DNA from 3 places in the Pseudomonas flexibilis genome. Region 3 is predicted to be linked to each of the others. Evidence: predicted binding sites of a transcription regulator. Region 3 holds the regulator's gene; each other region holds the start of a gene.
What was found. Region 3 encodes sigma-54, which starts transcription at its own class of promoters, with help from an activator protein. Its sites were predicted from a motif close to ANTGGCATNNANNTTGCTNT; they were not measured.
Positions count from the first base shown of each region.

Region 1: the regulator sigma-54 is predicted to act here: its motif matches at 1,391-1,410, upstream of glnK (P-II family nitrogen regulator).
Region 2: the regulator sigma-54 is predicted to act here: its motif matches at 1,165-1,184, upstream of PT85_RS00805 (flagellar basal body-associated FliL family protein).

Region 1 covers NZ_JTAK01000004.1:483,928-487,162, forward strand. Annotated here, with positions in the region: gene PT85_RS11400 (ammonium transporter) at 1-832, opposite strand, end outside; gene glnK (P-II family nitrogen regulator) at 872-1,210, opposite strand; gene PT85_RS11410 (accessory factor UbiK family protein) at 1,633-1,887, shown strand; gene PT85_RS11415 (YifB family Mg chelatase-like AAA ATPase) at 1,948-3,235, shown strand, end outside.
Region 2 covers NZ_JTAK01000001.1:161,256-164,490, forward strand. Annotated here, with positions in the region: gene PT85_RS00800 (flagellar hook-length control protein FliK) at 1-1,065, shown strand, start outside; gene PT85_RS00805 (flagellar basal body-associated FliL family protein) at 1,232-1,720, shown strand; gene fliM (flagellar motor switch protein FliM) at 1,730-2,698, shown strand; gene fliN (flagellar motor switch protein FliN) at 2,771-3,205, shown strand; gene fliO (flagellar biosynthetic protein FliO) at 3,205-3,235, shown strand, end outside.
Region 3 covers NZ_JTAK01000003.1:220,464-223,698, forward strand. Annotated here, with positions in the region: gene lptA (lipopolysaccharide transport periplasmic protein LptA) at 1-90, shown strand, start outside; gene lptB (LPS export ABC transporter ATP-binding protein) at 90-815, shown strand; gene PT85_RS09055 (RNA polymerase factor sigma-54) at 937-2,430, shown strand; gene hpf (ribosome hibernation-promoting factor, HPF/YfiA family) at 2,562-2,870, shown strand; gene ptsN (PTS IIA-like nitrogen regulatory protein PtsN) at 2,881-3,235, shown strand, end outside.

The DNA.
Region 1 (3,235 bases), on a different contig from region 3:
CAGCGGCGGCAGTGGCGATCTGGGTGACCAGCATGGCCATGCCGGCGGTTTCGTCAGCGGCGGCGGCGGAACCGGCGTTGAAGCCGAACCAGCCGATCCACAGCATGGCGGCGCCCATCAGGGTGTAGCCCAGGTGATGCGGGGCCATCGGGGTGGTCGGGAAGCCCTTGCGCTTGCCCAGCACCAGGCAGGCCACCAGGCCAGCGATACCGGCGTTGATGTGCACCACGGTGCCGCCGGCGAAGTCGATCACGCCTTCGTCCCACAGCAGGGCGCCGTCGCCACCCCAGACCATGTGGGCCATGGGGGCATAGACGATGGTGAACCACACGGCCATGAACACCAGCATGGCGGAGAACTTCATGCGCTCGGCGAAGGCACCGACGATCAGGGCCGGGGTGATGATCGCGAAGGTCATCTGGAAGGTGACGAATACGCTTTCCGGGAAGGCGCCGACCAGGGCGTCCTTGGTCAGGTTGCTGAGGAAGGCGTTGTCCAGGCTGCCGACGATGGAGTTGATGTTGAACACACCAGCTTCCATGCCTTCCGTGCTGAAGGCCAGGCTATAGCCGTAGGCGAACCACAGGATGCTCATCAGACCAGTGATGGCGAAGCATTGCATCATCACCGAGAGCACGTTCTTGGAGCGCACCATGCCGGCGTAGAACAGCGCCAGGCCGGGGATGGTCATGAACAGCACCAGGGCGGTGGAGGTCAGCATCCAGGCGGTGTCGCCGGCATTCAGGGTGGCGGTTTCCTCCTGGGCCATGGCCAGACTTGAGAAACCTAAAGACAACAGGGCGCCTAGCCCTGCGATTTTTCGCAGAGTCATGGTTGTTACTCCTGGGGCGGGGTGGGGTCGGAGGGGGCGTTAGATCGCGTCGGTGCCGGTTTCGCCGGTACGGATACGAATGGCCTGCTCCAGGTTCACGACGAAGATCTTGCCGTCGCCGATCTTGCCGGTATTGGCCGCCTTGCTGATGGCTTCGATGACGCGGTCGAGCTGGTCATCGTCGATGGCCACTTCGATTTTCACCTTGGGCAGGAAGTCGACGACATATTCGGCGCCACGGTACAGCTCGGTGTGGCCCTTCTGCCGTCCGAAGCCCTTGACCTCGGTGACGGTGATGCCTTGAACACCGATGTCGGACAACGACTCGCGGACGTCGTCCAGTTTGAACGGCTTGATGATGGCAGTGACTAGTTTCATGAAACTTCTCCCGTTAGGTGGACTTGCCCCAGAAGTACTTAACCCCACGGCAAGTCTAAGCTCAGTGTCTGGCCTTTGGAACGCATCGCCGGCGCTGGCGCAGTCGTTTTCTTCTGTCCTGGAGCGCTGCGGTCGAAAGGCGGGCTCAGGTTCTGCATCAGTGCACGTGACACTTGGGATATAGCGAAAAGCTTGCCAGGTGCCTGCAAGCCACGGCCCACGCGGGCCGCAGCGATGGGCGCGGGCTGCCGACCGGCGGCGACGCACCAGGATGGAGCACGGCAGCCCGGCCCGGTGCGTCTTTTACGTGCACGGCCCTAGGCTTTGGTCGGAGCGGTGCCCGGCCCGTGGCCGCGGCTGCAAGATTCCCGGCCAGCCGTTCTGCGCTAAACTGCCCGCCGACTTTCCCTCAGGAGCCGCCCATGCTGCCGCCCAAAGCCTTGTTCGATGCCATCAGCAGCCAGGCTGCCCGCCTGATCGGCGAAACCTCGCTGCCGCCCGCGGAGCTGGAATCTCGCCTCAAGGCCCTGCTGCAGAGCGCCTTCAGCAAGCTGGATCTGGTCAGTCGCGACGAGTTCGACAGCCAGATGGTCGTGCTGGCCCGTACTCGCGCCCGCCTGGAAGCCCTCGAAGCCCGCGTGGCGGAGCTGGAAGCGCAGCGCACCGAGCAGGCCTGAGCACGCAGCGCCCAATCCCCCCTGCAAGGATGCGGGGTGCCGTTAATCAAGGAGTGATGCATGTCTTTGGCCCTGGTCCATAGCCGCGCGCTGGTGGGTGTCGAGGCCCCTGCCGTCAGCGTGGAAGCCCACCTGGCCAACGGCCTGCCCTCGCTGACCCTGGTAGGCCTGCCGGAAACCAGCGTGCGCGAAAGCAAGGATCGCGTGCGCAGCGCCCTGCTCTGCTGCGGCTTCGAGTACCCGCAGCGACGCATCACGCTGTCCCTGGCGCCCGCGGACCTGCCCAAGGATGGCGGCCGCTTCGACCTGGCCATCGCCCTGGGCATTCTCGCCGCCAGCGGCCAGGTGCCCAACGAACCCCTCTGCCACTACGAATGCCTGGGCGAGCTTGCGCTGTCCGGCGAGCTGCGCCCGGTACGCGGCGTGCTGCCGGCCGCGCTGGCCGCGCGCGCAGCGGGGCGCAAGCTGATCGTCGCCGCGCAGAACGCCGAGGAAGCCAGCCTGGCCTCGGGGCTCGAGGTGTATGCGGTCGAGCACCTGCTGCAGCTGGCCGCGCACCTCACCGGCCAGGAACCGCTGGCGCCTTACCAGGCCCAGGGGCTGCTGCGCCAGACGCAACCCTATCCGGACCTCGCCGACGTGCACGGCCAGTTGGCCGCCAAGCGCGCCCTGCTGGTGGCCGCGTCTGGCGCCCACAACCTGCTGCTCAGCGGCCCGCCCGGCACCGGCAAGACGCTGCTGGCCAGCCGCCTGCCCGGGCTGCTGCCGCCGCTGGAGGAGTCCGAAGCCCTGGAGGTGGCCGCCATCCATTCGGTGGCCGCCCATACACCGCTGAGCCACTGGCCGCAGCGTCCGTTTCGCAATCCACACCACAGCGCCTCCGGCCCCGCGCTGGTGGGCGGCGGCAGCCGGCCGCGCCCCGGCGAGATCACCCTCGCCCACCAGGGCGTGCTGTTTCTCGACGAGCTGCCCGAGTTCGATCGCAAGGTGCTGGAAGTGCTGCGCGAGCCGCTGGAAAGCGGCGAGATCGTCATTGCCCGCGCCACGGAGAAGCTGCGTTTTCCGGCGCGCTTCCAATTGGTCGCCGCCATGAATCCCTGTCCGTGCGGTTACCTGGGTGATGCCGGCGGGCGTTGCCGCTGCACGCCGGAACAGGTGCAGCGCTACCGCAACAAGCTGTCGGGGCCGTTGCTGGATCGCATCGACCTGCACGTCACGGTGGCCCGCGAAACCACCCAGCTCGCCCCCACGGAGACCACGCCGCAAAGCACCCCGCAGGCGGCCGACCAGGTGGCCCGCGCGCGGGCGCGCCAGCAGGCCCGCCAGGGTTGCGCGAACGCCTTCCTCG
Region 2 (3,235 bases), on a different contig from region 3:
GAGCAAGCCGTTGCCGTCCTCGGCAACGAATTGCCGGGCAGCGGACTGCCGCCCGAGGAAGAGCTGACGTTGGCCGCCGAGCCCGAAGCGGTATCCCTGGAGTCGCTGATGCTGTTCGGGCGGGACAGTGCAGCGCCGGCGTCGGATACGCCTGTTGCCGCCGCCGAAGCGCAAGCCGTGGATGAGTCTGCCGCTGCGGTCCTGGGTGCCGACGCGACGGCTTCGCCCGATGCGCAGGCGGATATTGCCGAACAGACGCTGGCGGTGGCCAATCCGATGGCGCCTGCCAGCGCCGCGGCCTCGCAGACGGCCGGCGTTGCCCAGGCAGCCGCCAGCGCCCTGGGCGCACGGCAGATGCAGCCGACTCTGGCCGAGACCCGTGCGCGCCAGGCAGCCCTGCCCGAGCTGCACCTTGCCAAAACCGAGACGCTCTCCGAAGCGCTTCCCGAAGGGGGGCTCGCCGCCGACGACGAGCAGGACTTCACCGAGTTACTGCGCAGCAGCCTGAGCGCGGCGGCGGGCAGTTCCGCGCAGCACGCGGCCGAAGGCCCCGACAGTCCAGTCAATCCTTTGACTCAGGCCGTGCAGCAGGCCAGCGCGGCGCAGCGTGAGGTGGCCGCCAATGCCCTGCAGCAACCACTGTCCATGCGCCAGCCCGGCATGAGCGAGGCGGTGGTGGAGCGCGTCATGTGGTTGTCCAGCCAGAACCTGCGTAGCGCGGAGATCCAGCTGGATCCCGCCGAGCTGGGTCGCCTCGAGATCCGCATCAGCCTGAACCAGGAGCAGACCCAGATCAGCTTCGCCAGTCCGCACGCCTCGGTGCGCGAGGCGCTGGAAGGGCAGATGCACCGGCTGCGAGAGATGTTCAACCAGCAGGGGCTGGGGCAGTTCGACGTCAACGTGTCCGACCAGTCCCTGGCCCGTGGCGAGCGCCAGGCCGATGAGCGCGGCGCTTATGGCCTGGCCGGTGGAGGAGCCGAGGCGGAAGAGGGCCTGGAAGCCGAAAGCCTGATCGCGACCACGCCGCTGGAGAGTGGTCGTGGCCTGGTGGATTTCTACGCCTGAGGCAAGGGAAACGTCGCGGCTGAAGCCCCTCCTGCATGAGGGCTGAAGCCGCTCCTGCCAGCAGCGCAGCGCCGCGAGGCTCGTCGGGTCAGGCAATCGACTGGCATAAGACTTGCTGAATCGCTGGCTTGACTGTTGTAGCGCCGCAAGGTGACGGATATTTGGCATGGCAAAGTCTTTCAGGCTTGAGAACAAGAAGCTCCTCCTCATCATTCTCGGGGTGCTGACCCTCCTGCTGGCGATGGTCGCCGCGGTGGGCATTACCTGGTACGTCCTTACCTCCTCCAACGCGTCTACCAGCCCGGATACCAAGCCGCTGTTCGTGAGCCGCGACCGCGGCGCGGTGTACGAAGAGCTCAAGGAACCCTTCGTCGTCAACTACAACGCCAATGGCCGCGCCCGCTACCTGCAGGTGAGCGTTTCCCTGCTCGGGCGCGACAAGAAGAGCATGGATGCGCTGCGCGAGCACCAGCCGCTGCTGCGCAACGAGCTGGTCATGCTGCTTTCCGCGCAGAGCTTCGAGGCCATGCTCACCGCGCCCGGCAAGGAAGCGGTGCGCGTCCAGGCCACCGAGCGCGTCCAGGAGATCGCTCGCAACCTGCTGGGCCAGCCGGTCGTCGAGCAGGTGCTGTTCACCAATTTCGTTTTGCAGTAGGACCCTTCCATGGCCACAGACCTGCTGTCACAGGATGAGATCGACGCGCTGCTGCACGGCGTCGATGACGGACTCGTCTCCGTCGAGGAAACCGCCAGCCCCAACGGGGTCAAGAGCTACGACCTGACCAGCCAGGACCGCATCGTCCGCGGTCGCATGCCAACCCTGGAAATGGTCAACGAGCGCTTCGCCCGCTACACCCGCGTCAGCATGTTCAACCTGCTGCGTCGCTCCGCCGACGTCGCCGTCGGTGGCGTGCAGGTGATGAAGTTCGGCGAGTACGTGCATTCGCTGTACGTGCCCACCAGCCTCAACCTGGTGAAGATGCGCCCGCTGCGCGGCGTGGCGCTGTTCATCCTCGATTCGCGACTGGTGTTCAAGCTGGTTGACAACTTCTTCGGCGGCGACGGCCGTCACGCCAAGATCGAAGGCCGCGAGTTCACCCCCACCGAGCTGCGTGTGGTGCGCATGGTGCTCGACCAGGCGTTCGTCGACCTCAAGGAAGCCTGGAACGCGCTGATGGAGGTGGACTTCGAGTACCTCAATTCCGAGGTCAACCCGGCCATCGCCAACATCGTCAGTCCCAGCGAAGTGGTGGTGGTCTCCACCTTCCACATCGAACTGGACGGCGGCGGCGGGGACCTGCACGTGACCCTGCCGTACTCGATGCTCGAGCCGATCCGCGAGATGCTCGACGCCGGCTTCAAGTCCGATGTCGGCGACCAGGATGAGCGCTGGTCCAAGGCCCTGCGCGAGGACATCTTGGACGTACAGGTGCCGCTGGACGCCATCGTGGCGCGTCGCCAGCTGCGCGTGCGCGACATCCTCTACATGCAGCCCGGGGACGTGATTCCCGTCGAGCTGCCTGAGCAGATGCTGCTCAAGGCCAACGGCGTGCCGACCTTCGAAGTGAAGCTCGGCTCCCACAAGGACATGCTGGCCCTGCAGGTAATGGGGCCGCTGGAACGCAATCGCTGAGGCAACTCTTTTCCGCTCGGACCTTCCGCCGCGTGCGGAACGTTCGGCCAGACAGTCAGCTGAGGACACGCAATGTCAAACAACACCCCGAAGTCTCCCGAGGAACAGGCCGCCGAATGGGCCGCCGCCCTGGAAGAGGGTGACAACCAGAACGCGATCGACGAGCTGCTGGCCGAAGGCCCGGCGCGCGCGCCCATGGAACAGTTCCCCACGCCGGCCAAGGGCGAGCCGGTGCACGGCCTGGAAGGCCCGAACCTGGACGTGATCCTGGATATCCCGGTGACCATTTCCATGGAAGTGGGCAACACCAGCATCAGCATTCGCAACCTGCTGCAGCTCAACCAGGGCTCGGTGATCGAGCTGGACCGCCTCGCCGGCGAGCCGCTGGACGTGCTGGTCAACGGCACCCTGATCGCACACGGCGAAGTGGTGGTGGTCAACGAGAAGTTCGGTATCCGCCTGACCGACGTGATCAGCCCCACCGAGCGCATCCGGAAGCTGCGCTGATGCGCCGCCTGATCCTGGCGCCGCTGCTGC
Region 3 (3,235 bases):
CGTGCCCAGGACGGCAACGTCACCACGCCCCGGCCACGCATCGACATGGTGATCCAGCCACGCAAGAAGCCCGCGGAGTCCAGCGAATAATGGCCACCCTCATTGCCCGTCACCTGGCCAAGAGCTACAAGAAGCGCCAGGTGGTCCGCGACGTCAGTCTGCGCATCGACAGCGGCCAGATCGTCGGCCTGCTCGGCCCCAACGGGGCCGGCAAGACCACCACCTTCTACATGGTCGTCGGCCTGGTGCGCGCCGATCACGGCCAGGTGCTGATTGACGACCTGGACGTCAGTCACCAGCCCATGCACGGTCGCGCGCGCGCCGGCATCGGCTACCTGCCCCAGGAAGCCTCGATCTTCCGCAAGCTCACCGTCACCAACAACATCATGGCGATCCTGGAAACCCGCAAGGACCTCGACGCCGAAGGCCGTCGGGCAACCCTGGAAGGGCTGCTCGAGGAATTCCACATCACCCATATCCGCGACAGCCTCGGCATGAGCCTGTCCGGTGGCGAACGGCGCCGGGTGGAGATCGCCCGCGCGCTGGCCAGCGCACCCAAGTTCATCCTGCTCGACGAACCCTTCGCCGGCGTCGACCCCATCTCGGTGGGCGACATCAAACAGATCATCCAGCACCTGAAATCCAAAGGCATCGGTGTACTGATCACCGACCACAACGTGCGCGAGACCCTGGACATCTGCGAGACCGCCTACATCGTCAGCGAAGGCCGCCTGATCGCCGAGGGCAACGCCGAGGCCATCCTGGCCAACCAGCTGGTCAAGGAAGTCTACCTGGGGCACGAATTCCGCCTGTAGAGCGACTGGCGGACACACCAACGGGATATACAATTCGTCGCCGGGCATATAAATTGCTTGCGGTCGGCGCCCCGGCGCGCCGCAGGGACAGGCGAACACCCGCCGGAACACAAGGTCTGCCATGAAACCATCGCTCGTTCTCAAGATGGGCCAGCAGCTGACGATGACCCCGCAGCTGCAACAGGCCATTCGCTTACTGCAACTTTCCACCCTGGACCTGCAGCAGGAAATCCAGGAAGCCCTCGAATCCAATCCCATGCTGGAACGGCAGGAGGAAGGCGAGGACTTCGACAACAGCGATCCGCTCGCCGACGGTGACGACGCCGCCGGCAGCCCCCCTCCGGAAAACACCTACCAGGAGACCCAGAGCAGCGTCGAGAACCTCGAGGAGGTCAACGACTGGAGCGAACGCATCCCCAGCGAGCTGCCGGTGGACACCGCCTGGGAAGATGTCTACCAGACCAGCGCCAGCAGCCTGCCCAGCAACGACGATGACGAATGGGACTTCACCGCCCGTACCAGCGGTGGCGAGAGCCTGCAGAGCCATCTGCTCTGGCAGCTCAACCTGGCGCCCATGTCGGACACCGACCGATTGATCGCGGCGACCCTGATCGACTGCATCAATGACCAGGGCTACCTGGAAGAATCCCTCGAGGAGATCCTCGAATCCTTCGATCCGGAACTGGACATCGAGCTGGACGAGATCGAAGCCGTGCTGCGCCGCGTGCAGCATTTCGAACCCGTGGGCATCGGCGCCCGCGACCTGCGCGAGTGCCTGCTGCTGCAGCTGTGCCAGCTGCCGGAAGACACCCCCTGGCGCAGCGAGGCGCAGCGCCTGGTCGGCGATTACCTCGACCTGCTCGGCGGCCGCGACTACAGCCAGCTGATGCGCCGCCTCAAGCTCAAGGAAGACGAGCTGCGCCAGGTGGTGGAACTGATCCAGCGCCTCAACCCCCGCCCCGGCTCGCAGATCGAGTCCAGCGAACCCGAATACATCGTGCCCGACGTCATCGTGCGCAAGCACAACGGCCGCTGGCTGGTGGAGCTCAACCAGGAGGCGGTGCCGCGCCTGCGCGTGAACCCCCAGCACGCCGGCTTCGTGCGCCGCGCCGATTCCAGCGCCGACAACACCTTCATGCGCAACCAGCTGCAGGAGGCGCGCTGGTTCATCAAGAGCCTGCAGAGTCGCAACGAGACGCTGATGAAGGTGGCCAGCCAGATCGTCGAGCACCAGCGCGGCTTCCTCGAGTACGGCGAGGAAGCCATGAAGCCGCTGGTGCTGCACGACATCGCCGAGGCGGTGGGCATGCATGAATCGACCATCTCGCGGGTGACCACCCAGAAGTACATGCACACCCCGCGCGGCATCTTCGAACTGAAGTATTTCTTTTCCAGCCATGTCAGCACGTCCGAAGGCGGCGAGTGCTCGTCCACCGCCATCCGGGCGATCATCAAGAAACTGGTGGCGGCGGAAAACGCCAAGAAACCGCTGAGCGATAGCAAGATCGCCAGCCTGCTGGAAGAACAGGGCATCCAGGTGGCACGCCGCACAGTGGCCAAGTACCGGGAATCCCTGGGCATCGCGCCGTCGAGCGAGCGTAAGCGCCTGATGTAAAACGTTCAGTGGGCTTGTTTAACGGCGCCGGAATGATTAGGGTCAATGCCCAGAACCCCTTGGCGCGTCAAAGTGATTCGGAGGGTCGACCAGAGGTCGGTCCTCTCCCTACGGCAAGAAGGAGAACAGGTATGCAAGTCAACATCAGTGGTGACCAGCTGGATGTGACTGAGGCCATGCGCGGCTATGTCGAGGAGAAGTTCTCCCGGCTGGAGCGCCACTTCGACCGCATCACCAATGTTCAGGTGATCATGCAGGTGGAAAAACTGCAGCAGAAGATCGAAGCCACCCTGCATATCGCCGGTGGCGAAGTCGTTGCCAACGCGGAGCACACCGACATGTATGCGGCCATCGACCTGCTGGTCGACAAGCTCGACCGCCAACTGATCAAGGCCAAGGAAAAGCGCCTCGACCGGGAGCAGGGCGCCACCGTCCGCTGACTCCGACTCCATGATCCGACTCGAAAGCATCCTGACCCCCGGGCGTTCCCAGGTGAACGCACCGGGCGGCAGCAAGAAACGTGTCCTCGAATTCATCGCCAACCTGATCGCGCGCGAGCAGCCCGGGCTGGATGCCGGCGAGCTGTTCGAAGCGCTGATCGCGCGCGAGCGCCTGGGCTCCACGGGGTTCGGCAACGGCATCGCCATTCCGCACTGCCGCCTGCCGAACTGCAACGCGCCGATCAGCGCCGTCCTGCGCCTGGACGCCCCGGTCGACTTCGACTCCATCGACGGTGTCCCGGTCGATCTGCTATTCGTGCTGGTGGTGCCGCCCGCCGCCACCGACGAGCACCTTGAACTGCTGC